DNA from 4 places in the Comamonas sp. F1-6 genome. Region 3 is predicted to be linked to each of the others. Evidence: predicted binding sites of a transcription regulator. Region 3 holds the regulator's gene; each other region holds the start of a gene.

The links. The regulator sigma-54, encoded in region 3, starts transcription at its own class of promoters, with help from an activator protein. The targets are predictions, from matches to a motif close to TGGCANGNAANCTGCTTT.
Region 1: a site for sigma-54 is predicted at 1,697-1,714, ahead of AAIL66_RS16395 (pilin). Genes of this name have one in related genera too.
Region 2: a site for sigma-54 is predicted at 1,477-1,494, ahead of AAIL66_RS03170 (DUF3567 domain-containing protein). Genes of this name have one in related genera too.
Region 4: a site for sigma-54 is predicted at 2,167-2,184, ahead of AAIL66_RS07075 (TorF family putative porin). Genes of this name have one in related genera too.

The regions. Positions count from the first base shown of each region.
Region 1 covers NZ_JBCPWN010000016.1:53,679-58,716, reverse strand. The annotation lists gene AAIL66_RS16405 (phosphoethanolamine transferase) at 1-86, opposite strand, end outside; gene tfpZ (TfpX/TfpZ family type IV pilin accessory protein) at 193-975, opposite strand; gene AAIL66_RS16395 (pilin) at 1,108-1,662, opposite strand; gene AAIL66_RS16390 (FHA domain-containing protein) at 1,851-2,567, opposite strand; gene ssb (single-stranded DNA-binding protein) at 2,884-3,432, opposite strand; gene AAIL66_RS16380 (MFS transporter) at 3,705-4,877, opposite strand.
Region 2 covers NZ_JBCPWN010000002.1:199,004-204,041, forward strand. The annotation lists gene AAIL66_RS03160 (IclR family transcriptional regulator) at 1-230, shown strand, start outside; gene AAIL66_RS03165 (DUF3108 domain-containing protein) at 256-1,407, shown strand; gene AAIL66_RS03170 (DUF3567 domain-containing protein) at 1,692-1,991, shown strand; gene AAIL66_RS03175 (hypothetical protein) at 2,075-2,284, opposite strand; gene AAIL66_RS03180 (AbrB family transcriptional regulator) at 2,317-3,417, opposite strand; gene AAIL66_RS03185 (ChaN family lipoprotein) at 3,565-4,461, shown strand; gene AAIL66_RS03190 (EAL domain-containing protein) at 4,487-5,038, opposite strand, start outside.
Region 3 covers NZ_JBCPWN010000030.1:22,391-27,428, forward strand. The annotation lists gene AAIL66_RS22060 (DUF711 family protein) at 1-424, shown strand, start outside; gene AAIL66_RS22065 (aspartyl/asparaginyl beta-hydroxylase domain-containing protein) at 558-1,478, shown strand; gene AAIL66_RS22070 (RNA polymerase factor sigma-54) at 1,671-3,272, opposite strand; gene lptB (LPS export ABC transporter ATP-binding protein) at 3,418-4,200, opposite strand; gene lptA (lipopolysaccharide transport periplasmic protein LptA) at 4,197-4,853, opposite strand; gene AAIL66_RS22085 (thiol:disulfide interchange protein DsbA/DsbL) at 4,984-5,038, opposite strand, start outside.
Region 4 covers NZ_JBCPWN010000005.1:89,726-94,763, reverse strand. The annotation lists gene amt (ammonium transporter) at 1-965, opposite strand, end outside; gene glnK (P-II family nitrogen regulator) at 1,005-1,343, opposite strand; gene AAIL66_RS07075 (TorF family putative porin) at 1,361-2,113, opposite strand; gene AAIL66_RS07070 (sulfatase-like hydrolase/transferase) at 2,488-3,816, opposite strand; gene AAIL66_RS07065 (Bug family tripartite tricarboxylate transporter substrate binding protein) at 3,930-4,922, opposite strand.

The DNA of each region.
Region 1 (5,038 bases), on a different contig from region 3:
AAAAACCACCAGGCAGGCTGGGCATACCATCGCGTCCGCAGAGGCGACAGTGAGCATTGCCCAGGTTCATTCACGTGGCAGGGCATGGATGTTGTGCGTTGTGGCAAGAAGCGAATAAGGCCCATGAATACGAAAGATGAAAGACATGAGCTGCGCAGACGCTGCCCCACCGGCTCACTCTGAGCGGGTTTACTAAAAGCCTCCTACAGGCACGTAACCAATGATGTTTGCCTTCGCGTCCAGCAGCACGATCCAGCTGTCGAGCTGGCGGCCAGAGACCAGCGGCAAATAAAATACCTGCTTAAGCGTCTGTGGTAACGCTTGCATGGCTTTGTCAATCAATTGCCGCTGCTCTGCGCTTGCTGCGTGGAGCAGCGTAGCGATAGGCTGCATACGCTGCATCGCTTGAGGGCGACTGATGTCATAGCTTTGCCACCAGCCAGGGCGAGCACTGGGCTCGATGCCTTGCAGTGACAGCTCTATGCTTTGCAAAGTTTCTCCGCCGTTTCGCGAAGCGCGCACACCCAACAATCGAGGTCCGTCCCAAGGCAGCTGCCGAAAGCCTCCTAAAGTTTGAGCCATGTCTTCGGTGTTGATTTGCGAGGCGGATACGACCACAAACCGGTCCACCTCAAACACCAACGCAACAGGGCGGGCGTTAGCAATCGTGTGTAGCCCATAAGTCAGTGCGCCCAGTTGCAGCAAGATGACCAGACTGAGGTCCATCAACAACTCTCGGCGAGGCTTAGCCGGATTGGCCAGTATCGCTGTGAGCAGCGGGCCACATACAACATCGACGCCCAGCAAAATCAGAAATAACTGGGGCGCCCCCACCAAGCCGTAATAAGGCTTAGGAATCCAGTACGCAAAAACGATCCACGCAACAACCAGAGCCAGAGCGCAGCTGGCGCCAAAGTGGATACTCAGAGCCCTTAGGGCAAAAGTCAGACGTGTAGGCTTTGTGCTCTGTTGCATGCGCTAGCGTTGCGGTTCAATAAGGGGTCTGTGACAGGCTGAGAGGCGGGGGCCGGAGAACTGCGCAAATCAAGCCAACAATAAAAAAGGATTCCTTACGGAATCCTTTTTCCAGCTTAGGAAGCTGCGTTATTAACGGCAGCTAGCGGGGGCGTACTTGGCCAGCAAAGTGCCAGGAGTGGTACTAGCCATGCCACCATTGGTGGATGCGGTTTGAGTCGTGGAAGCGCAGCTCCAGTCGAGCGAGCCTGTGACTCCATTGGCCTGCGCAGTAGCCAGCTTGACGGCAGCACTTACCGCCCCTGATGCGCCAGCCACAGAGCGGACATAAGGGCCCATCACCAGAGTATTTTCACCAGTTTTAATACCAACAGCCTTGAAGTTGTAAGATACAGTGACTTCACCAGAGTCAGCAATTTTAACGCTGTCCACGAACTTAGAGTTCGCACCAGTGCTGCCGGCCTGCGCATTCCAGGTCGTGACCACGATGGCGAGATCTGCAGCACTTGCAGCATCTGCACCAATCATTGCTTTAGCTCCTTGAGCCTGACCCAAGCCTTCAGAAACGCGGGCGCGGATTGTGTAATCCTGATAAGCAGGCAGAGCCACGGCAGCCAAAATACCGATGATCGCGACAACGATCATCAGTTCGATCAGGGTAAAACCCTTTTGAATGGAACGCTTCATTTCAAACTCCCTAGTTGGATGAGACACAAGCGACCAAGCAATCAACGTGCCAACAATTTGGCAAAGGCAGGACTCATCCAAGATGACACGTTTGGCAACATTCACGCGAGTTTGAGTAACAATTTTGGCGATCCAATCGCAAGCGGTGACAAATTTGTCACACACTTAACACCCGTCAAGCCGGCCTGTCACTCCACGACGAAGCGCATGGTGCTTCCCGCCAGGTCCACCGTATCGCCATTGAGCAGCGGCACAGACAGAGGGCCCACCACCTGACCATTGAGCTTGAGGTCTTCGCTTGCGCCCTCCAGTTGGGTGAGCACAAAGCCATGGGGCTTCTGGGTGATGGAGGCGATGGCTACACCGGGCTTGCCCAGGGTGGTGACGACCTTGAAAAGAGGTATTTCCCTGCCGGCCAGGCTGCCGGTAAGCATGCGAATCACGGCGTGGCGCGCAGGCAGCGCGGCGAGCGAGCCCTGGATGGTGGAGCTGAAGCTGGAGATTTCACCAAACCCCGAGGGGCTGGCAAGTTTGGCATAGCCGCTGTCTGCCTCTTCGGAAATATGCGCCAGCGCCTTTTTGCCGCCTTGGGCAGTTGACGTATTCGTATCGGCAATCACGGTATCGAGAAAGCGGATTTTGTAGCGGCCAATGTCCAGCAGGTCGCCGTTGAGCAGGTCCTGCTTCTGGATGGCGCGACCGTTGACATAGGTGCCGTTGGTGCTGCGCAGGTCTTCAATGCTGACCTTGCCGCCAGAGATGGTGAGCACGGCATGCTCGCCGCTGACCGCAAGATTCTCGATCACGATGTCGTTGTAGGGACGACGACCCAAGGTCGTGCGCTCCTTGGTGAGCTGTACTTCCTTGATGACTGCGCCGTCGATTGAGATGACCAAAGTCGGCATGCTCGAAGCTCCTGAGGAAACGCCAAGTCCTGCTTGGCTGCACTGGCTAGGACCACTCCCACTTGAGTGTGTGATTCAGCGCTCAATCATCAATCGTAACTGGATGAAACGCGCTTGCATGCTGCATCTTATTTCACTAATTCGATGAAGCCAGCTATTCGATTGAAATTTTCAACCATGCTGTCATTCGACTGCAGCATCTTTCGAATCGCACCCGCAATCTATCAAGTCGCCATATAAGAAAAGCCCGCGCTCGTTGAAAGCGCGGGCTTTTTTGCAAATCTTTGCAAAGTGGCGGCAGCCACCTATCCGTGATTTAGAACGGGATATCGTCATCCATGTCGTCAAACCCCGAAGCTGCGCGCTGGGGAGGAGGAGCCATGGGTGCAGGAGCAGGACGCTGCTGCATGGGTGCCGGTGCGGGGCGCTGCTGCATGGGAGCGGGAGCCTGACGGCGGGGTGCTTCGTAGCTGCTTTCGCCATAGCCATCATCGCTGCCGTAGCCGCCTTGCTGCTGACCACCTCCCTGGCGGCTGCCCAGCATCTGCATGGCGTCGGCACGGATTTCGGTGGCGTAGCGTTCCTGGCCGGAGGCCTGGTCGGTCCATTTGCGGGTGCGCAGGCTGCCTTCCACATAGACCTGGCTGCCTTTGCGCAGGTACTGGCCCACGATTTCGGCCAGTTTGCCGTTGAAGACCACACGGTGCCATTCGGTGGCTTCGCGGTTTTCTCCGGTGTTCTTGTCGCGCCAGCGGTCTGTGGTGGCGATGGTCACATTGGCCACCTGATCGCCGCTGGGGAAGGTGCGCATTTCGGGGTCACGACCCAGATTGCCGACGATGATGACTTTGTTGACGGATGCCATAGAGATACCTTTTCAAAAAGTGGCCCGGGCTATTGGGAGAGGTCCCGAACCAATGAACTTCGTATTCTGCCCCAAGCCAGCCATGAACAGCACGGGATTTCCCGATATCCCATCACGGCGATACATGGTGCTCCAGCAGAAAAGGGGCCACTGCGCGCGAGCAGCCGAGCAAGGGCGGCCCCGCTGCGAGGGCTGCGTCCCCCTCCGCGTAGCAGAGAGGAGGAAGGCGGGGCCGCCTAGGCGCACAGCGCCTCAGGGGGCGTTGCTGTAAGTCAGTGACGCCCCACCGGGCGCAGCGGCCAGGTCACGACCAGCCACAGGGCAACAAGCACCGCCGTCATGATGAACAAGCCCGGCACGCCCGCAAATTTGGCGACTGCACCACCGACAGCGCCACCGGCAAACAGGCCCAGCGACTGCAGCGTGTTGTAGGCACCCAATGCCGCACCACGCAGCGGCGCCGGAGCCATGCGCGAGACCAGACTTGGCTGGGTGGCTTCAAGAGCATTGAAGCCGCAGAAAAACAGAAACATCAGCAGCGCCATGCACCAGACCGTCGGAATGGTGCCGCTGGCGGCCAGCATGCCCAGACCGATCTGCACAACCAGTACCAGGCCAATGGCTCCCAGCAAGGCCTTGCGCAGCTTGCCCTTGCGCTCCATGGAAAACAGCAGGCCCATGGCCAGAAAGGACAGCAGCACGGCCGGCAGATAGATATGCCAGTGCTGCTCCTTGGCCAGACCGGCCTGCACCAGCATGGCCGGCACGGCCACCCACATGGACATCTGCACAGTATGCAGAATGAAGACGCCAAAATTCAGGCGCAGCAGATCGGACTGGCCCAGCAGCTCGCTGAACCTGCCCTTGGGCGCATCGGCATGCTGCCTGGGCTCGGGCGGCACCACCCACAGCACCACGGCAATGCCGGCCAGCGCCAGCGCACAGGTCAGACCGAAGATGCCGGACAGGCCTATCCAGGCATTGAGCAGCGGCGCCAGCACCAGCGCCAGTGCAAACATCAGGCCGATGCTGCCGCCCACCATGGCCATGGCCTTGGTACGCACGCCATCGCGCGTCAGATCGGCCAGCAGGGCAGTGACGGCGGCAGACACGGCGCCTGCGCCCTGAATGGCACGCCCCGCCATCAGGCCGGTCAGCGAGTCGGCCATGGCCGCAATCAGGCTGCCCGCCGCAAACACCAGCAGGCCGGCGACGATGACCGGCTTGCGGCCGATACGGTCGGAGGCCAGGCCGATGGGCAACTGGAACAGGGCCTGGGTCAGGCCATACAGGCCCATGGCCAGGCCGATCATGGCCGGGTCGTCACCGCCAGGGTATTTGCGTGCCTCCAGCATGAAGACGGGCAGTACCAGGAACAGGCCCAGCATGCGCAGCGCAAAGATCAGCGCCAGGGCGCCGCTGGAGCGGCGTTCCTGGGAGGTCATGGTGGAAGAGGATTTGTCCGTGCCCTGCGTGCCCGCGCTGGGGGAGGTATTGATTTTTTTCACGCTCAGATTTTGCCAAGAGTCAAAGTCTTATGCCCAGGTTAACTAAACCACTGCCGGGCAAAAGAGAGGAAATAAAACCGTAGATTGTCCGTGAACCT
Region 2 (5,038 bases), on a different contig from region 3:
AAGTCCGTGCGCGCGGCACGGCCCGCGTGGTCGACACCGTGCTGCCGGGCATCGTGGCCTTTTGCGTGCCGGTCTTCGATGCATCCGGCCATATCGTGCTGGGGCTGATGACCCTGGGCTCGCTGGCGACTTTCGACCCGGACTATGGTGGAGCCATAGATGCGCCACTGCAGGCGGCCGCCCGCCAGCTTTCCAGCGATCTGGGCTGGCGCGCCGATCCCAACCACTGAAACCTGCAATCTCAGAATCACGCTCATGGGCCGCTCCCCTCAGGCAAGCCAGGCACGCAAGACACTGCTGCCCATCACCGGCTTGGTGCTGGCAGCCCATGGGCTGTTGCTCTGGGGCCTGCCCGAACTAAGCCCGCCGGACAAAGCGGCGGTCGACCAGATCGTGATGGAGACGCGCATGCTGCAGGCGCTCCCTCCTCCGCCGCCTGCACCCGCAGCGCCCAAACCGGCTCCAGCCCCGGCGCCCAAACCCCAGGCCTCACCCCGGGCGCCGGCTCCTGCTCCCGTGCCTGCCCCCGTCCCGGACGAACAGGAATCAGAGCCCAATCCGCCTCCAGTCCAGGAACCACAAACGCAAGAAACTCCTGGAACAGAAGCACCCGCCAATACAGAGCTGCCCGCTGCTGCAGCAGAGCCGGCTCCCGAGCCCATGGCCGAGCCTCCCGAAGCCAATGGTGCCGACACGGCCCGCCCCATCCAGGTCACGCCCGCAGGCAGCGCGCCGCTGCCACCTGACTCTGTGCTGCCCGTCACCCTGCCAAACTCCGCCACGCTGGAGTTCAATGCCTCGGGTCAGGTCAAGGGTTTTCAATACTCGGCCGGCGCCCAGCTGCAATGGCAGCATGACGGCCAGTATTACCAGGCCAGGCAGTCGATCAGCATGTTCTTGCTCGGCGAGCGCGCCCAGACCAGCGAGGGGCTGATCACACCCAAGGGCCTGCAACCGCTCAACTTCAGCGACAAGGGGCGAAAAACCCAGTCCGCCGCCTTTGATGTGGCCAGTGGCAAGGCACACTACAGCGGCGGCCAGACCGATGCGGCCATCGGCGATGGCGTGCAGGACCGCCTCAGCGTGTTTCTACAGCTCTCGGCCCTGATGGCTGCCGCCCCCGATAAATACCCGCCAGGCACGCTGATAGAGCTGACCACCAGCAGCGCACGCTCGGCCGTGCGCTGGCAGTTCCGCGTGGGTGCCAGCGAGGCGCTGGAGCTGCCATTTGGCGGCGTCATGGCGCTGCGCCTGGACAAGCTACCCGGCAAAAGCAGCAGCGACCAGCGCGGATCGGTCTGGCTGGCTCCGTCCATGCAATACCTGCCCGTGCGCATCAAGCTCACTCAGGGACAGGACGACTTTGTCGACCTGCAGCTCAGGAAATATCTGTCCGCGCCGCAATAGCCTCCATGTCGCCCCCTGGCGTAAACCCCGGGAGCACCGCGCCCAAAGCGCTCACTCACCTCCCAGCCAAGGCCTGCAACCTGCATCGGCTCGGGCTGAACGCTGTCGCGCCATTCAAGGACTTGCCTACTACAGATCGGGAAAGCCAGTTGCCCACAACCATGCCAAATCCATGGAATACTGTGCCCAAGTGCCAAGAGCAGGCATTTCCACCTTGAAATGCGGCACCCTGTCGCCATATCCATGGCAGGCATGCTCATAACGGAAGTGAAAGGAGGAACACCATGCAAATGCTTTACGACTCTGAATCCTTTGCGGTGCTCCATCTGCGTCCCGATATGGAGGCAGACGCTCCGGCAGGCAAAGCCAAGGCCGAGACCGAGCAAGCCCATCAACTGCCGCGCCACGGCTTCGAAATCGTGGACAAGCGTTCGGGCAAGGAGGTGTATCTGGATGGCTCCTGGGCCGAAATGTTCCAGAAGCAGATCCTCGCCTGGCAGCAGGATGCCCCCACCGAGGAGGAGGTGGAGGAAATTCTCGACACCTACACGGGCCTGGCCCAGCAGCCGGTAATCATTCACTGAACACCTTGCAAAAAGCCACTCTCTCGAGTGGCTTTTTGATATCTGAAAACACCCTCTAGTGCTTGCTGGAAAAGCGCGAGCCGCTATGACTTTCTGCACAACAGCATCAACACGCAGGCACTCAGCATGCAGCCAAAAAAGCCCAGCAGCCCCCCTGCCGCACCCAGCGCCAGCCAGTAGCCCCAGTCAATGCCTTGCTCTGCGCAGTGAATCTCGCACTGGGGGTTGTGCTCCCAGGCCATCCACATCAGAAGCCCGGCCATCACAAAGCCGGCGCATGCGCTGAGGATCAAGACCGACTTCCAGGGATTTCGCCTACCGCGGATCATGGCCTCGCTCCTGGCAGTGCTCTGTTCAGCCATCGGTACAGCGGCGCTACCAGCAGCAGCACGGCAATCAGCCGGCAGACCTGAAAGGCCGTGACCACGGGCACGCCCAGTTGCAGGACCTTGGCGGTGATGGCCATCTCGGTAATGCCACCCGGCGATGTGCCCAGCAGCAAGGTCACCCAGGGCAGGCCGGTGGCCCAGTACAGCAGCCAGGCAAAACCGGCGCAGACTGCCATCAAGCCCACGGTACCCAGCGCCACCATGCCCAGCCAGCGCGGCGCCGTGTGCAGGAAATCACGTCGAAAGCGCACCCCCAGGCTGACGCCGATCACCAGTTGGGCGGCATTCATCAGCCATTGCGGCACGGCGGACAGCTCCAGGCCTGCCATGGTCAAGCCCATGGATACGGCCAGCGCACCCAGAAACCAGGGATTGGCACGCCTGAGCCTGAGCATCAGCAATGCCCCGGCGCCGGTGGCCAGCACCAGCCAGGCAAAGCCCGGCCATTGCACGGTGCGCACGCTGGGCAGCGTCAGGCCTGGGTCGCCCTGCAATCCCGACCATTGCAGTGCAAAGGGAATGCTCACCGTGACTATCACCAGCCGCAGGCTGTGTGCCGCGGCCACCAGATCAGTGCGCGCCTGCTCGCGCTCGGCCAGCAGCGTCATCTCCGAGGCCGCACCTATCGCGCCCGAGAAATAGGTCGTGGCGCGCAAGCGCTCTTCGTCCATGCCCGGTTGCGCCAGCATGGAGCCTGCCTGCACGCGATACAGCCAGCGCCCAAAGGCCCAGCCCAGCAACAGGGCCCAGGCAATGGCCAGCGCAATCGCCCACCACAGACCAGCGACCAGCTCGGTCACCGCAGGCGTGAAATACAGGCCCAGAGCGCAGCCTATCGTCCACTGCCCCAGATCGCGCAGCCTGGCCCAGCTTTGGGTGGGCGCCCCGCCAATCGATAGCAGGGAGACGGAAATCAGCGGACCCAGCATCCAGGGCAGCGGCGTATGCAACACCAGACAGAGCTGTGCGGCCAGCCAGGCCAGCAGCAGGGTGGCGGCCACACGGGCCAGAAACGCGGGGGGAAGCAATACGGACATGTGCACGGGAATCCGGCAAGGCACGACAATGGACGCGCGACAGGGGCAATGCCCCGCAGTATCGCGGCAAAACTCGGTGGGCAAAGCCGGTACGAAATCTACAGCTACGAAGCCATGCCCCGTCTCAGACGAACGCAATCAGCTCATATGTGGACTTTCCTTTCTGCGGCGCAGCCGCGCCAGCGTTTCAATCCTTTGGCCCTGACAGCTCTAGCCAGCGCCCTGCTGCTGGGCGGCTGCGCCCATCAAAGCGCTCAGTTGACCTCCGACACCGAATGGCAGCAGACACTGGGGCAGTGGGCCGGAACACCGGTCATTCTGCTCGGCGAGCAGCATGACCAGATCGCCCATCATCAGTGGGAAGCCGCTACCGTGCGCCACCTGGCAGCGCAAGGCAGGCTCGCAGCCCTGGTGGTCGAGATGGCCCCCGCAGGCGGCAGCACCCGGAGTCTGCCGGCATCGGCCAGCGACGAGGAGGTGAAAACTGCTCTGCAATGGACTCAGGGCGGCGGCCCGGGCGGCTGGCCCTGGCAGGACTATGGCCCGGCGGTGATGGCTGCCGTGAAAGCCGGCGTGCCCGTGCTCGGCGGCAATCTGCCGCGTACCCGGATGAAGCAGGCCATGGGCGAGTCCCGCTACGACGCACACCTGCCGGCTGCGGGCTGGCAGCTGCAGCTCGACGCCATCAAGGACGGCCACTGCGGCCTGCTGCCCGAATCGCAGTTCGCGCCCATGGCCCGCATTCAGCTGGCCCGCGACGAATCTATGGCCAGAGTGACTGAAACAGCGGTGCGCGAGCTGGGCCAGACCGGCAAAAGCGTGCTGCTGGTGGCGGGCCGCGGCCATGTGCGCAGCGATATCGGCGTGCCGACCTGGCTGCCCGGCGATTTCAAGCAAAAGGTGGCGATAGCCCAATCAGACAAGGCGCAGACTGCTATCGCCATGAAGGCAGACAAGCTGCTGACGCTGGAGGGCAACGCCTCCGAAGACCAATGCAGCCAACTGCGCGAACAGTGGAAGAGCAGACCTGCGCCCAAGTCTTGACGGGCTGCTGCAGCGCTGGTGATCCTCAGCCCGCGGTCGCGACAGCCACCAGCGGCTGCCCCTCACGCGTCTTTTCCAGCAGGCGCGTGAAGTCCTCGGCCGGCAAGGGCCGGCTGCAGAAATAGCCCTGAAAGTAGTCACAGCCTTTTTGCTGCAGGAAGGTCAGCTGCTCCTGGGTTTCCACGCCTTCGGCCAGGACCTTCAGACCCATGGCATGACCCAGGGCAATGACCGAGCTGCTGATGGTCATATCGTCCGCGCTGTGCGGAATGTCGCGGATAAAGCCCTGGTCGATCTTGAGCAGATCGAGCGGAAAACGCTTGAGGTGCGCCAGCGAGGAATAGCCGGTGCCAAAGTCATCGATGGCCAGGCGCAGGCCCAGCTCGCGCAGGCGGTTGAGCACGGCCAACGCCTCTTCAGGCTTTTCAGCCAGTGCGCTTTCGGTGATTTCCAGCTCCAGCAGGCTGGCCGGAAAACCCGACTTGTTGAGCGCATCGGCCGTAGCCCCGGCAATATCGGTCAGCAAAAACTGGTGCAGCGAGACATTGACCGCAATCGTCAGATCGGGCAGACCGGC
Region 3 (5,038 bases):
CGATGTCTACCAACTGCTGGGCGTGCCCTGTTTCGGCGCCAGCGGCACGGTGGAAGCCTCGGCCCTGCTGACCCGCGTCTTCAAATCGGTCAACGGCGTGACGCAGATCGGCTTCAGCGGCCTGATGCTGGCCGTGACCGAGGACCAAGGCCTGGCCCAGGCCAGTCTGAATGACGAATTCGATATCCGCGCCCTGCTGACCTACAGCAGCGTCTGCGGCATCGGCCTCGATACCGTGCCTGTGCCGGGCGATAGCAGCGCCGAGCAGATCGCCGCCGTCATGCGCGATACGGGCACCATGGCTTTTCGCCTCAACAAGCCGCTGACGGTGCGGCTGTTCCCCGTGCCGGGCCTCAAAGCGGGCGACACAACGGCGTTCGAGAGCGCGGATCTGTGCAACTGCGCCGTACTGGCTCTGCCTTGAACATCTAACAAGCGGGCTGCTGCGCTTGGCCGTCAAGCGCCGGCAGCTATTGCTTTTGATATTCCCCTACCCCGGTTCTGTTTGACCTGCCCCCATGGTGGCCGCCGGGGTGCCCCCGGTAAAATTGGCCCTTATGGCAAAAATAATCGTTCTGGCACTGGTGCTGCTTTTCTTTGGCTGCGGGCTGTACATGCATCTGCGCGGCAAGGTGCGCCACAAGGTGGTCAAGCAATTGTTTGACCACTCCACGTTCACAGCGCCGTTCAACGTCTTCATGCTGATGTTCAGCAAGGTGCCGCGCACGCCCTATCTGCCCACCAGCACCTTCCCCGAGCTGGCGCCGCTGCAGGCCAACTGGCGTGAAATCCGCGAGGAAGCCGTCAATCTGCAAAAGAACATGCAGATCAAGGCCGCCGCCAACAACGACGACGCAGGCTTCAACTCCTTCTTCAAGACCGGCTGGAAGCGCTTCTACCTCAAGTGGTACGGCGATGCCCACCCTTCGGCCATGGAGCTGTGCCCCAAGACCACGGCCCTGGTGAAGTCGATTCCCAGCGTCAAGGCCGCCATGTTTGCCGAACTGCCGCCCGGCGCCAAGCTCAATCTGCACCGCGACCCCTATGCGGGCTCGCTGCGCTATCACCTGGCCGTGCTGGCCCCCAACGACGACCGCTGCATGATCGAGGTCGACGGCAAGCCCTATAGCTGGCGCGAAGGCGAAGGCGTGATCTTCGACGAAACCTATATGCACTGGGCCGAGAACCGCTCGGAAGGCAACCGCATCGTGCTGTTTTGCGATGTGGAGCGCCCCATGACCAATGGCTTTGCCCAGTGGCTCAATCACTGGCTGGGCAAGAACGTGGTGGCCGCCGCCAGCTCGCCCAACAACGAGGGCGACCCGCGCGGCATGATCAGCAAGCTGTTCAAGATCTCGTTCTATGCCGGCAAGTACCGCCGCGCCTTCCGCGACTGGAATCCGACCTTCTACAAGATCCTCAAGTTCGGACTGATGATCGGCGTGCTGGTCTGGTTTATCTGGTGGTTGGTTTCTTGATAACCCCCTGAGGCGCTACGCGCCTTCCCCTGGCCGGGCGCCCCCAAGGGGGACGGCAGCATCGCCGCAAGGGTGGCTCTTGCTCGCGGCGGCCCCTTACTTGAAGAATGCCTTATCAAGGCTGCCGCCCTAAATACAGAACAAGAAAGCCGCTGTGCGATGCATCAGCGGCTTTCTTGTTTCTGCGGTGCCCTACAGCGCCTTGCGCAGCGTGGTCGTCGGTATCTTGAGCTGCTCGCGGTACTTGGCGACGGTGCGGCGCGCGCACTCGATGCCCTGCTCCTTGAGCATGTCGGCCAGCTTGGCGTCCGACAGCGGCTTCTTGGCATCTTCGGCATCGACAAACTGCTTGATCAGCGCACGCACGGCCGTGCTGGAGGCACTGCCGCCGGTTTCCGTGCCCAGGCCCGAGCCGAAGAAATACTTGAGCTCGAACGTGCCCTGGGGCGTGGCCATGTACTTGGCGGTGGTCACGCGGCTGATGGTGGACTCGTGTAGGCCCAGCGTATCGGCAATATCGCGCAGCACCAGCGGGCGCATGGCCAGCTCGCCATGCACAAAGAAGTTCTTCTGCCGCTCCACGATGGCTTCGGAGACGCGCAAGATGGTGTCGAAGCGCTGCTGGATGTTCTTGATGAACCAGCGCGCCTCCTGCAGCTGCTGCTGCAGCGCCGCATGACCGTCGCTGTTCTTGTGGCGACGCAGCACGCCGGCATAGATGTCGTGCACGCGCAGACGCGGCATGACCTCGGGGTTGAGCTGCACGGAAAAGTCCGCCCGCCCCGAGCCGGCCCGCACCGGGCGCACGATGACATCGGGGATCACGATATGGCGCTCCACGTCGACAAAGCGGCGCCCCGGACGCGGCTCCAGCCTGGCGATAAGGGCCATGGCTTCGCGCAGTTGCTCCTCGCGTGCGCCGCACAGGCTGGTGAGCTTGCGCAGATCGCGCCGCGCCAGCAGGTCCATGGGCTGCGCGCAGATGGCCTGCGCCAGCAGCAGCCGGTTCATATGCGCCTCGGTCGTGCCCTCGTCCTCGGCGGTGCGGATCAGGTCGCGCAGCTGCAGCTGCAGGCACTCGGCCAGATCACGCGCTCCCACGCCCACGGGCTCCAGGCTTTGAAGCAGCTTCAGAGCAATGACAAAGTGCTGCTCCAGCTCCTCGCGCTCTTCCAGGTCGTCGCCGGCCAGGCTCTGCGCCAGCTCCTGCAGGGAATCCTCGAGATAGCCGTCGTCGCTGAGCGACTCGATGAGAAAGCGCAGCGCCGCCATGTCCGCCGCGCCCAGATGCAGGCTCAGCGCCTGACGATGGAGAAAGTCGGTCAGGCTCTGGTGCTCGCGCGCCAGATCGATGGCATCGGTTTCGTCATCGCCATCGCGGTTGCGCGTGGAGCTGCTGGCCGAGGGCGTATCCCACTCGCTACTGGATTCGCCACCCCATTCCCCGTCCTGGCCGTCCAGGCCCTCGGCCTCCCAGTTCAGCGTTTCAGGGGTTTCGGGGTTTGATGCCTCCGCTACCGTTTCAGTAGCTTGTTGCGCTTGCGATGCATCTCTTTCAGCATGAATACCATCTGAAGTACTATATTCACTGGCGCTATTAGCTACATCTACAGGAGCATCTCCCGCAGTTTCGGCCTCATCGCCCGCACGTTCCAGAAAAGGGTTGTCGACCAGCATCTGCTCGACTTCCTGCGCCAGCTCCAGGGTGGAAAGCTGCAGCAGCTGAATGGATTGCTGCAGCTGCGGCGTAAGCGATAAATGCTGCGAAACGCGTAGCGAGAGACCTGGCTTCATCGAGGCGCGGCCCCCAGACAATCATTGCAAACGCGCGCAGTGCTACGGGTTTGCCGCCGGGCCACCTCAAGGCAAACCTCGGCGCAGCCGGTCAGGGCCCCTTCTGGGGGCAGCGACCGCACAAAGTGAGGGAGCGTGGGGGTCATCACATCCTGAAATGTTCGCCCAGATAGACGCGGCGCACATCGGCGTTCTCCACGATCTCCTCGGGCGTGCCTTCGGCCAGCACATGGCCGTCGCTGATGATGAAGGCGTGGTCGCAGATGCCCAGCGTCTCGCGCACGTTGTGGTCGGTGATCAGCACGCCGATGCCGCGCTCCTTGAGGAAGCCGATGATGCGCTGGATCTCGATCACCGCGATCGGGTCGATGCCGGCAAAAGGCTCGTCAAGCAAAATGAAGCGCGGTTGCGTGGCCAGGGCGCGGGCAATTTCCACGCGACGGCGCTCACCGCCTGACAGCGCCAGCGCCGGCGACTGGCGCAGATGCTCGACGCGCAGCTCCTGCAGCAGGCCCGTGAGGCGCTTTTCGATCTCGTCGCGCGTCAGCGCCTTGCCCTGCTCGTCCTTTTGCAGCTCCAGCACGGCGCGCACATTGTCTTCCACGCTGAGCTTGCGAAAGATGGAGGCTTCCTGGGGCAGATAGGACAGGCCCAGGCGCGAACGCTGGTGAATCGGCATGCCGCCCACCGGCTGGCCGTCGATGAAGATCTCGCCGCCGTCGCTGCGCACCAGGCCCACGATCATGTAGAACGATGTGGTCTTGCCCGCTCCATTAGGGCCGAGCAGACCGACGACCTCGCCTTTTTGCACGGACAGGGACACATCCTTGACCACCTTGCGGCTGCCGTAGGACTTGGCCAGATGTTTGGCCTCCAGGCGGCTGTCGGACTCGCCGCTGCGGCTGCTGGAGAAAGTCGGCTCGCTCATTTCTTCTCGTCGGCTTTCTCGCCGCCCAGCGTCATGCTCTGGCGCAGCTGCGTGGCAGGTGTTGCAGGCTTGGGCTGTGCCCCCGGCGTTCCGTCCTTGGGCGCCATGATGGCGCGCACACGGCCGCCCTGTCCCACGGAGGAGCTCGGCAGGCCGCCGCTGGTCTTCTGGCCATCGACGGTATAGACGTCGGTGATGTTGTTGTAGACGATGATGGAGCCCGTGACCTGATCGCTGAGCTGACCGCCACGGTAGCGGCGCATCTCGCCACGACGGATGAACTTGACGATATCGGCCTTGCCGTCGTACTCGATGACTTCGCCTTCGCCCTCGATGAACTCCTCGGGCTGACCGGCCACGGTATCGCGCTTCTGGCGGAAGAACGCTCGCTTGCCGGCCTCGGCCTTGATCACACCGTACTGATAGCCCTCGGCGTCCTGCCGCACATCGAGCTGAGCACCGCGCAGCACGATGGAGCCCTTGGTCATCACCACATTGCCAGTAAAGACACTGGTCTGCTGCAGCTCGTCATGACGCAACGCATCCGCCTCGATATTCATGGGCTTGGCGCTGTCGGCTTTTTCGGCATGGACAATGCCGGTCGCTGCTGCCAGGGCGCAGGCCAGCGCAAGAGGTAGGAGTGTTTTTTTCATGGAAGGCACGTTTCTTGCATCCATTGTAGTCATTCCCTTTTTGCAACTTGCGTAAAAAACACCCACAAAAAAGCCCGCACGGCGGCGGGCTTGTTGGACGTCAAACGTCACTGGCGTCTGCTGCCTGATCTCAGGCCTTGCGGCTGGAGGCGACCAGCGCATTGACCACGCGCAGCACATTCTCC
Region 4 (5,038 bases), on a different contig from region 3:
CCGGCGGCGGGGGTGATGGTCACCAGACCGGCCACGGCACCCGAGGCAGCACCCAGCATGGAGGCCTTGCCGCGCAGCAGCGCTTCGGCCACGATCCAGGAGATGGCGGCAGCGCCGGTCGCGAGGATGGTGTTGATGAAGGCCAGGCCAGCAACGCCATTGGCGGCACCGGCAGAGCCGGCGTTGAAGCCGAACCAGCCCACCCACAGCAGCGAAGCGCCCACCATGGTCAGCGTCAGGCTGTGCGGAGGCAGGGCTTCCTTGCCGAAGCCGATGCGCTTGCCCAGCATGTAGGCACCCACCAGACCGGCCACGGCGGCGTTGATGTGCACCACGGTGCCGCCCGCGAAGTCCAGCGCGCCATCGGCACCCAGCAGACCGCCGCCCCACACCATGTGGGCCATGGGGATGTAGCTGAAGGTGAACCACAGCACGGAGAACACGATCACGGCCGCGAACTTGATGCGCTCGGCAAACGCTCCCACGATCAGCGCCACGGTGATGGCGGCGAAGGTGGACTGGAAGGCCACGAACACATATTCGGGGATGGTCTTGAGCATGGACGACAGCGTGTCAGGCGTGATGCCCATGAGGAACAGCTTGTCGAAGCCTGCGAAGAACTTGCCCTCGCCGCCAAAGGCCAGCGAGTAGCCGTAGATGGCCCACAGCACGGTGATCAGCGAAAAGATCACGAAGACCTGGGCCAGCACGGACAGCATGTTCTTGCTGCGCACCAGGCCGCCGTAGAACAGCGCCAGGCCGGGGATGACCATCAGGATCACCAGCATGGTCGAGGTCAGCATCCAGGCGGTGTCGCCGGCGCTCAGGGTGGGAACGGCCTCGGCCGCTGCTTCGGCCACAGGCGCTGCGGCGGCGGCAGCCGTTGCAGCTTCCTGGGCAAAGCCGGTGGCGCCGGCAGCCAGCAGGCCCAGTCCCAGGCCTGCGCTCAATAGTTTCTTGATCATGGCAATCTTTCTCAAAACGGTTCCAGAGAGACTGGGCCTTTACAGGGCCGCGTCGCCGGTTTCTCCTGTACGGATACGGATCGACTGCTCCAGCGCCTGCACAAAAATCTTGCCGTCGCCGATCTTGCCGGTACGGGCTGCGCCCTCGATGGCGTCGATGGCGGCATCGACCAGATCGTCGGCAATCGCGGCCTCGATCTTCAGCTTGGGCAGAAAGTCCACCACATACTCGGCACCGCGGTACAGCTCGGTGTGGCCCTTCTGACGGCCAAAGCCCTTGACTTCGGTCACGGTGATGCCTTGAACACCGATTTGGGAAAGAGCTTCACGCACTTCGTCGAGCTTGAAGGGTTTGATGATGGCGATCACCATTTTCATGACGGGCTCCTGAAAAATTAAAAAGTCTTGGAGAGCGTCAGAATCAGACGCGCCTTGTTCACATCGCCGAAGTAGGCCTTCTTGTTGGCGCCGGTCACCGCCGCCGCGGCAGAGAAGCCGTCGCCCAGGTCATAGGCACCACCGACGCTGTAGTCCACATAGTTGGGAACGCCCAGGTCCTTGATGTCGCTGGAGAAATGGGTGTAACCAACTGATGCTTTCAGTGTCACCTTGGGCATCACTTCCTGGCTGTAGGAGAACTGCAGATAACCGGTATTGCGGCCCTTGAGACCCGAGCCTGCCTTGGCGCCGGCCCAGCCGAAGTAGTCCTTGGACACCGTGTGCGAGTACTTGGCCGTGAACGGGCCGTAGGTGCCGGAGCCATAGATCTCGGTGGTGTTGCCGTTGGCGTTGCCCGAGTACACATAGGTCAGCATGCCCACGTCCCAGTCCACATCGGCAGCCTTGAACTTGTAGCCGCCGTAGAAGTCGGTTTCCAGCGAGTTGCCGGGCAGCCAGTCCACGGAGGAGTTCCAGTTGCCGACGTAGAAGCCGCTGTCGCCGAACGTGTAGTCAAAACCGCCTTGCAGCGCGGGCTTGACGGCCCTGGTGCGGCTGGCGTCCTGATCCTGACCACGGAACTTGTAGTTGGTGGTCAGGGCAACGTTGGCGGAGAGCTGGGCATGGGCCCACATGGGGGCGACAACGGCGCAGGCCAGGGCGGCAGTCTTGGCGAAAGTCTTGAAACGGCTTGCAGCGGGACTAGGCATTCAGGGTTCCTCCGGTTTGAAAATTTCGTGGCAAAAATCTCGGATGAACTCTCAAAGCACAGACCGTGCCAGTCTCTGCGGCGGCTGCGGCACGGTTCGCTGCCCAAGGCCCTAGAACAGGCAGCGGGCCATAGCTGCCCGGTACAAAAAGCTACGAGTTTTCACAATCACTGAGCGCAACTTTCGCCACCCGGTTGGCGGCCTGAACCGAATGCACCAGGATGGTGCGTTTTTGCAATGCACCGCCATGGCCCGGTTTTTATCCGGTTTTTTGCACCAAACAGGTGATTTGAAAGTGAGTGCGTGCTCTCTGTTTGGGCACGAACGCAAAAAAGCCCATCGCCTGGGCGATGGGCTTGCAGGCAGCGCTCAGCTCAGAAGCTGGCCTGGGGCAGGTCTGCCTTGGTGAACACCAGCGAGACCTTGGCTTCCTCGGGAATCGGCGGCAGCTCCTGATTCCAGTGCTCCCAGGCGCTGCGCAGCTCGGCCAGACGCAGGGGCTCACGATCACGCAGATTGGCGCGCTCGCGCGGGTCGCTGGCGATGTTGAACAGGTATTCGATGCCCTCGATCTGCAGATATTTCCAGTCGCCCCGGATCAAGGCCTTTTGCTCGCGGTGCTTCATGCGCCAGGCCAGGTCGCGCTCGGGCATCCAGCTTTGATCCTGCATCAGGGGCAGCAGGCTGATGCCGTCCAGCGGATAGTCGGCATGCGCGTCCACGCCCGCTGCGGCCAGGAAGGTGGCCGACCAGTCCATGGTTAGGCTGGGCGTGTCGCAGACGGCGCCGGCCGTCATGCGCGCCGGCCAGCGGGCCAGCAAAGGCACGCGGATGCCGCCTTCGAGCAGGTCCATCTTCTGGCCCACGAAAGGCCAGGTATTGGAGAAGCGCTCGCCGCCGTTGTCGCTGGTGAAGACGATGAGCGTGTTCTCGCTCAGGCCTTTTTCCTCCAGCGCATCCAGCAGCCAGCCTATGCCTTCGTCCATGTGATGGATCATGCGCTGGTAGGTGTCGATGGAGCCGCCGTCGATATGCTTGCCCATGCCTTGCAGGCGCTCGGATTCGGCGCGGTCCTCGCGCGTCAGCCAGGGCCAGTGCGGGGCGCTGTAGTGCAGCGAGAGGTAGAAGGGCTGCTCGGCGCTCTGGCGCTTGACGAAGTCCACCGCGCGGCGGCTCAGCAGGTCGGTCAGGTAGCCGTCTTCGGTGTGCGGCTCCTCGTTGATCCAGAAGTCGGGGCGCCCGCGCGGGTCGCAGTGGGCGAAGTAGTCGGCGCCGCCGGCATGAAAGCCGTAGAACTCCTCGTAGCCCGACAGGCGCGGGCCGAAATGCGGCGGGTAGCCCAGATGCCATTTGCCGACCAGGGCCGTGGCGTAGCCGGCATCGCGCAGCAGCGAGGCCACCGTGGGGTGATCGGGCGGCAGACCCAGCACCTTGTCGCCATGCACGCTGGCGATGGGTTCCTCGGCCGCACCGCGCAGGCGGTACTGCCAGCGGCCCGTGGCCAGCGCAAAGCGCGTGGGCGAGCACACCGAGGAGTTGGAGTAGCCGCGTGTGAAGCGCAGGCCCTGGGCGGCCATGGCGTCCAGGCGCGGCGAGACGTCAGTGGCGTTGTTGTGCGCATCGCGCGCACCGGTGCAGCCCAGGTCGGCATAGCCGAGGTCATCGGCCAGGATGAAGATCAGATTGGGGCGGGAGTCGGTCATGAGATAGCGGAGAACATTCAAAAACAGGAGCTTCTATCGATTGTTATGCAAGGATTTTGGATAGATTTGATGCTGAAAATGTTTGGTAACAAGCGATAGCTGCTCCTCAAATATCAGGGCTTGAAGCCCGAGCGCTGAACCACCGGCGCCCATTGCGCGCGGTAGGCCTTGAGCATTTTTTCCGTGTCCTGCGCGCTGCTGACCACGGGCACCAGGTTGGAGGCGGCGAACTTCTGCTGCGTGTCGGCTTCCTTCATCACCTCCTGCACCAGTTGGGACAGGCGTTGCACCGTGGCCGGCGCCATGCTTTGCGGCGCGAACAAGGTGTTCCAGCCCGTGCCGACCAGGTTCACGCCCAGCTCCTTGAGCGTAGGAATGCCGGGTGCCATGGTGCTGCGGCGCTCGCCCGAGGTGGCCAGCACGCGCAGCTTGCCCGCTTCGTGCTGGGCGATCTGGGTGTCTAGAGTGTCCACGGCGATGGGGATCTGCCCGCCCATCAGGTCGGTGAGCAGCGGGCCCGAGCCCTTGTAGCCCACGACCTCGACGGGCACCTTGGCGGCCTCGCCCAGCATCAGCGCGAAAAAGTGCGGCAGGCTGCCCGTGGCCGGCACGCCGAAATTGGCCTGCTGCGGATTGGCCTTGAGCCAGGCCAGCAGATGCGGCAGCTCCTTCACGGGCACGGCGCTGGCGACGGCCAGGCCGAACTCGTAGCGGTTGACCTCGCTGATGGGGCGGAAGTCCTTTTCCGGCTCGTAGCCCGAGTCCGGAAACACCAGCGGCGCGACCACCATCACGGCGGGATTGGCCAGCAGCACGGCGGGCTGGGAGGCGGGCGCGTTCTTCACGTACTGGGCCGACAGGCGGCCGCCTGCGCCGGGCTTGTTTTCCACGATCACCGGGCTGCCGAGGCGGGCCTGTAGCCGGTCGGCCACGATGCGTGCCACGCGGTCGGTGGCGCCGCCGGGCGGATAACCGACCACCATGCGCAGCGGTGTCTTGTTGGGAAACAGGGCATGGCTCTCCTGGGCCTGCAGCGCGCCGCCGCCCAGCAAGCCTGCGCTCAGGCAGAGCCCCGCGGCGAGCTTGCCGAAGATTCTTCTTTGCATCGTCATGTCTCTCCTGGTCTGTGGTCCGCGCCGGTACCGGCTCGCGAATTCACACCATTAATGATTGGAAACCGGGCAGTGTAGGTGGGTTCCGGCACCGGCCTGAACCGCTCAAA